Regions from separate parts of the Mesorhizobium sp. LNJC391B00 genome, predicted to be linked through region 1. Evidence: predicted binding sites of a transcription regulator. Region 1 holds the regulator's gene; the other holds the start of a gene.
The links. The regulator PhoB, encoded in region 1, activates phosphate uptake and scavenging genes when phosphate is short. The targets are predictions, from matches to a motif close to TGTCATNNANCTGTCAT.
Positions count from the first base shown of each region.

Region 1 (3,419 bases):
GCGCCGCCCTCGCCGCGGTGCCGCCGTCGATCCGCTCGGCGGCGCTCGGCCTCGGCGCCTCCAAGATGCAGATGGTGTTCCATCACATCCTGCCGCTTGCCGCCCCAGGCATCCTTACCGGCACCATCATCGGCCTGGCGCGTGCGCTCGGCGAGACAGCACCGCTGCTCTTGATCGGCATGGTCGCTTTCGTCGCCGATTATCCGACGACGCCTTTCGATCCGGCGACCGCGCTGCCGGTTCAGATCTATATGTGGGCAAACGAGGCTGAGCGCGCTTTTGTCGAGCGCATGTCCGGCGCCATCATCATCCTGCTCGTCTTCCTCATGGCCATGAACATCACCGCGATCGTGCTCCGGCGCCGGTTCGAGCGGCGCTGGTAGAAAAAAGGCAATTTGGTATGAACATCATGACCGAACAGTCCCTTGAGAATGCAGTGGGCGACAAAATGAACGCCAAGTCGAACGAAGTCATCAAGATGCGCGGCGACAAGGTCGGCGTCTTCTACGGCGAGAAGCAGGCGTTGTTCGACGTCAATCTCGACGTCCGCCAGAACCAGGTGACGGCGCTGATCGGCCCGTCCGGCTGCGGCAAGTCGACCTTCCTGCGCTGCCTCAACCGCATGAACGACACCATCGATTCGGCGCGGGTGACCGGCAAGATCACGCTCGATGAAGACGACATCTACGACAAGAACATCGATGTCGTCGAACTGCGCGCCCGCGTCGGCATGGTGTTCCAGAAACCCAACCCGTTCCCGAAGTCGATCTACGAGAACGTCGCCTACGGCCCGCGCATCCATGGGCTGGCCAAGCGCAAGTCCGACATGGACCAGATCGTCGAGCAGAGCCTGAAGAAGGCGGCGATCTGGAACGAGGTCAAGGACCGCCTGCAGGAGCCCGGCACCGGCCTGTCCGGCGGCCAGCAGCAGCGCCTGTGCATCGCGCGCGCCATCGCCGTGTCGCCGGAGGTGATCCTGATGGACGAGCCCTGCTCGGCGCTCGATCCGATCGCCACCGCCCGTGTCGAGGAGCTGATCGACGAACTGCGCCAGAACTACACGATCGTCATCGTCACCCACTCGATGCAGCAGGCGGCGCGCGTGTCGCAGCGCACGGCGATGTTCCATCTCGGCTATCTCGTCGAGGAGGGCGCCACCGACAAGATGTTCACCAACCCCGACGACAAGCGCACCCAGGACTACATTACCGGCCGCTTCGGCTGAGCCGTCCGGCGGGTGAATTTTCAGGCACGAGGACCAAGATCATGGGTGAACATACCGTCGCCTCCTTCGATGAAGAGCTCGGGCAGATCAGCAAGCTGATCCGCGACATGGGCGATCTGGCAGGCTCGATGGTCAGCGGCTCGACCAGGGCGCTGCTCAATTCGGACAATGCGCTGGCACAGCGTGTCGTTTCCGACGACGCCATCATGGATGCGCGCCAGCGCGAACTGGACGACCGCGCCATCACGCTGATCGCCAAGCGCCAGCCGATGGCCAACGATCTGCGCGCCGTGGTCGGCTCGATCCGCATGGCCGGCGACCTCGAGCGCATCGGCGATCTCGCCAAGAACATCGCCAAACGCGTCGGCACCGTGGGCTTGAGCGTCACGCCGCGCGACCTCTCGCACTCCATCGATGCCATGGCGCAGCTGGTGCTGATCCAGGTGCAAGGCGTCGTCGAGGAATATGCCGCCACCGATGCGGCAGCTCTTGCAAAACTCAGGAATGACGACGAGCGCATCGACGTCAAATACACGTCCGTGTTTCGTGAGCTCTTGACCTACATGATGGAAGACCCTCGCAACATCACCGCCTGCACGCATCTCTTGTTCTGCGCCAAGAATCTTGAGCGCATCGGCGATCATGTCACCAACATCGCCGAAAATGCGTATTATGTGCTGACCGGCCAGCAATTGCCCGCCAATCGTCCGAAGCAGGACGAGACGGCGATGGCCACGCCGGCCTGATGAGGGTGAACTGCCTATGATCGCGCCACGCATCATGGTCGTGGAGGACGAGGAGCCGCTAGGCGTGCTCCTCCGCTACAACCTCGAATCCGAAGGCTATCACGTCGAGGTGGTGACACGCGGCGACGAGGCCGAGATCCGCCTGCAGGAAAACGTGCCCGATCTCCTGGTGCTCGACTGGATGGTGCCCGCTGTTTCCGGCATCGAGCTCTGCCGGCGGCTTAGAGTGCGGCCCGAAACCGAGCGGCTGCCGATCATCATGCTGACCGCGCGCGGTGAGGAAAGCGATCGCGTGCGCGGCCTGTCCACCGGTGCCGACGACTATCTGGTCAAGCCATTCTCGACGCCGGAGTTCATGGCGCGCGTGAAGGCGCTGCTGCGCCGGGCCAAGCCGGAAGTGCTGTCCAGCGTGCTCAAGGTCGGCGACATCGTGCTCGACCGCGAGTCGCACCGTGTCTACCGCAAGAAGAGCGAGATCAGGCTCGGACCGACCGAGTTCCGGCTGCTCGAATTCATGATGCGCCATCCCGGCCGCGTGTTCTCGCGCAGCCAGCTGCTCGACAATGTCTGGGGCGAGACGATCTACATCGACGAGCGAACCGTCGACGTCCATGTCGGGCGCTTACGCAAAGCGGTCAACAACGGCCGCATGCCGGATGTCATCCGTACCATTCGCGGCGCCGGCTACGCGATCAGGGAAGACTAGGATGCTGCGCGTCGCGCCGTTGCCGGCCATTCAGGCGACATGCTTGCCGGATTTGGCCTGAATGCCCGGCGCGAAAATCTCCTGATCGACGAAGCCGAGCGCGCGCATGGCACAGCCTTCGCGGATCAGCGGCAGCTCGTTGGGCTCGGTGTCGAAGGAGATCGACTTCGAGTGCTGGCCGCCGGCGGTCTGGGCGATCGCTTCGCGCAATGCCGGCTCGATCAGGTCGAAGGCGGCGGCGCTGACGCCAACCATGGCGACAGGCGCCGGGTCGATCAGCGCAAACAGGCTGCCGAGGCCGAAGCCGAGCGCCTCACCGGCCTTGCGATAGGCTTCGCGCTCCGGGCCATCGGTTTCGCGGGCGCGCGCGGCGAGTGCGCGCATATCAGCGTCGCCGATATCGACCGGCTCGGCATCTTCGCTCATCATTTTGGCGCTGCGCCAGATGGCGTAGTTTCCGGCATAGGCCTCGACGCAGCCGCGCCGCCCGCAGCGGCAGAGCGCGCCGCCCGGACGGTGGATCATGTGGCCGAACTCGCCGCCCGAGGAATGGGTGCCGGTGAACAGTTCGCCTTTCAGCACCAGCCCCATGCCGATGCCGTGCGACAAGAGGATCGCGATGAAATTGTCGCGGTAGCGCTCGGGCTGGCGCCATTGCAGGGCCACCGCCATCATATTGCAGTCGTTCTCCATGGTGGCAGGAATGCCGAATTCCGCTTCCAACATGTCGGCGAAGGCAATG
Region 1 covers NZ_AYWI01000011.1:121,710-125,128, forward strand. Annotated here, with positions in the region: gene pstA (phosphate ABC transporter permease PstA) at 1-383, shown strand, start outside; gene pstB (phosphate ABC transporter ATP-binding protein PstB) at 401-1,225, shown strand; gene phoU (phosphate signaling complex protein PhoU) at 1,267-1,971, shown strand; gene phoB (phosphate regulon transcriptional regulator PhoB) at 1,988-2,677, shown strand; gene X750_RS141080 (ROK family protein) at 2,708-3,419, opposite strand, start outside.

Region 2 (3,419 bases), on a different contig from region 1:
CTTGATGAACTTGTGCCAGTCGGCGATGAACTTCTTGTTTTCGGGTGTGTCGACGCTCTCGAAATAGTTCCAGGCAGCGAGATGGCCGACCAGCGGCGCGGTATCGAGACCGGCCAGTTCTTCCTCACCGACCGAAAAGGCCATGACCGGGATGTCCTCGGCCTTGATGCCCTGGTTGCCGAGTTCCTTGTAGAACGGAACGTTGGCGTCGCCATTGACGGTCGAGACGACGGCGGTCTTCTTGCCGGCCGAGCCGAATTTCTTGATTGCGGAGACTTCGGTCTGCCAGTCGGAGAAGCCGAACGGCGTGTAGTTGACCATGATGTCTTCGGCGGCGACGCCCTTGGCCTTCAGATAGGCCTCGAGGATTTTGTTGGTGGTTCGGGGATAGACGTAGTCGGTGCCTTCCAGCACCCAGCGCTTCACCGAGCCACCGTCCTCGCTCATGAGATAATCGACGGCAGGAATCGCCTGCTGGTTCGGGGCGGCGCCGGTGTAGAACACGTTGCGCTCGCTTTCCTCGCCCTCATACTGGACGGGGTAGAACAGGATGTTGTCGAGTTCCGAGAACACCGGCAACACCGATTTGCGCGACACCGAGGTCCAGCAGCCGAACACGGCGGCGACCTTGTCCTTCGAGATCAGCTCGCGCGCCTTTTCGGCAAAGAGCGGCCAGTTGGAGGCCGGATCGACAACGACCGCCTCGAGCTTCTTGCCGAGCAGACCGCCCTTGGCATTCTGCTCTTCGATGAGCATCAGCATGGCGTCTTTCAGCGTCGTCTCCGAAATCGCCATGGTCCCCGACAGCGAATGCAGAATGCCGACCTTGATCGTGTCTTCGGCGGCCTGGGCCGGAGACGACATCGACAGGCCGGCGGCGACCACGCCGGCCGAAAACATTTTTGTTATTGTGGAGAAATTACCCCTCATACCGAAGACTCCCAAGCTGTTTGATTGCACCGCGATAATGCAATGCAACTGCCGTGCCAAACGCAAAGGCGCCGCTCACGAAGATGGAATAGCCGAGCGTTATCAGCCGGTTGGTATATTAGCCTCGAGAAAACAGTGGTAGCCGGCGAAAATTGATTGAGGCAAATTTGCGCAGCGCACATGGCTTTTGCCTAATTTTTGCCCAATTGAGACAAATGCCTAGTTTTTGATCTCCGGCCGTGTGTTCCGGGCTAACAATGTTGCGGTACCGCGCAAAAATAGGGCAAGCTCGCCCTTCAAAAGAGTGACGTCATGACATCTCGCACCTCATGCATTTCCGGCATCCTGCTGCTGATGGCAACGAGCGGCGCCGCGCGCGCCGATTTCAGCGAGGGCAAGCTTCCGGACGGCACCTATCATTGCGAGGTCTATTTGCTCGGCGCCTTCCTCAACCTCGGCGACATCACTATCAAGGGCAATGTCTATAGTGGTCCGGTGACATTCGGCACCGCGACGCAAGGCTACAACTATCAGATGAATGCCAATGGCGAGATCACCTGGCTCGGGCCGCTGGGCGGCTATACCACCGGTGGCAACTCCGTCTCCATGACACAGGCAACACTGGACGGCGAGACCGCCCCGTCATTCGACATCATTCTGAAGCAGCCCGACGGCGCCTTCACCGCCTCGACCTGCACCAAGGGCTGAGCGATGCGTAGTGCCGCGCCCAGTTGCGGCAAAACCTTCCTCTTATGTCATGTGAATGTTGCCTAGGCAGACTAGGGCAACGGTGCGCCGTAACATCCACCCTGAGAGGCAGACACCATGGCCAATGCACCGTCTTCATCCTCCCCCGTCATCCGCGAAATCATTGCCGAGCGCGTCTCGCGCCGGTCTCTTTTGAAAGGCAGCCTCGCCTCCGGCGCGCTGATTGCCGGCGGCAGCTTTGTCGGCTCCTTGTTTGCCGGCGAAACGCATGCCGCCACAGCGCAGTCGACGCTCGGCTTTCCCGAGCTGAAACGGGTCTACGGCAAGACCCATGCCGCCGCCGAAGGCTATGAGACGACCATCGTCGCGCGCTGGGGCGACCCGCTTGCAGCCGGCCTCGCCGAATTCGACGGCAACAAGGTCGCGGCGGAGGAACAGGAAAAGCGCTTCGGCTACAATTGCGACTACATCGCCTTCATGCCGCTGCCCAAGGGCACGGTGAATTCCGATCATGGCCTGCTCTGCGTCAACAACGAATACATCTCGCCCAATGTGATGTTTCCGGGGATGACCGAGGGCGATGCCGGCAAGACGATGACCAGGGAACAGGTCGATCTCGGCATGGCCGCGATGGGCCATTCGATCGTCGAGGTGCAATTGAAGGACGGCAAGTGGGCAAGCGTGGCGGACAGCCCGCTCAACCGCCGCATCACCGCCAACACCGAAATGACCGTTTCCGGACCGGTTGCCGGCCATGCGCTGATGAAAACTTCGGCCGACCCGACTGGCACGAAAGTGCTCGGCACCAGCTATAATTGCAGCGGCGGTTTCACCCCCTGGGGTACGGTGCTGACCTGCGAGGAAGGCGTGTCCGACATTTTCGGCGGCGACCCGAAAAAGGCGCCGACTGCCGACCTGCTCGACCGTTACGGCTTCGACGGCTCCGACATCTATGGCCGCGGCCGCTTCCATGACCGCTTCAACCTCGACAAGGAACCGAACGAGGCCAACCGCTTCGACTGGGTGGTCGAGATCGACCCTTACGATCCTCAGTCCAGGCCGGTGAAGCGCACGGCACTTGGCCGCATGTCGCATGAGGCCTCGACCGTGGTCCTCAACAAGGACGGCCGCGTTGTCGTCTATATGGGTGACGACGACTATTTCGAATATATGTACCGCTTCGTCTCGGCCAAGGCCTATGACAAGGCCAATCCGGCCTCCGGCGCCGATCTGCTCGACGATGGCGTGCTGTCGGTCGCCCGCTTCGATGCCGATGGCTCGATGACGTGGCTGCCGTTGGTGCACGGCCAGGGCAAGCTTACCGTCGAGAACGGTTTTGCCGACCAGGCCGAGGTGCTGTTGAAGACGCGGTTTGCGGCAGATGCGCTCGGCGCCACGCCGATGGACCGGCCCGAGGACATCGAGACCAATCCGGTGACCGGCCGCGTCTATGCGGTGATGACCAAGAACAAGAAGCGCGACCAGTCAAAGGTCAATCCGGCCAACACGCGGCCGGAAAATCTCTGGGGCCATATTGTCGAACTGATCCCGCCCGGCCGCCGCGGCGCGGACGCCGACCACACGGCCGAAAACTATGCCTGGGACCTGTTCGTGCTCTGCGGCAATCCCAGGGATGCCAAGGTCGGCGCCACCTTCCATCCGGATACGTCGGACAATGGCTGGTTCGTCTGCCCCGACAACATCACCTTCGATCCGGCCGGGCGGCTGTGGGTGGCGACGGACGGCGCCAATGATTTCGACCTGCCGGACGGCGTCTATGG
Region 2 covers NZ_AYWI01000017.1:64,861-68,279, forward strand. Annotated here, with positions in the region: gene urtA (urea ABC transporter substrate-binding protein) at 1-930, opposite strand, end outside; gene X750_RS137315 (hypothetical protein) at 1,243-1,638, shown strand; gene X750_RS137310 (PhoX family phosphatase) at 1,756-3,419, shown strand, end outside.
Region 2: a site for PhoB is predicted at 1,684-1,700, ahead of X750_RS137310 (PhoX family phosphatase). Genes of this name have one in related genera too.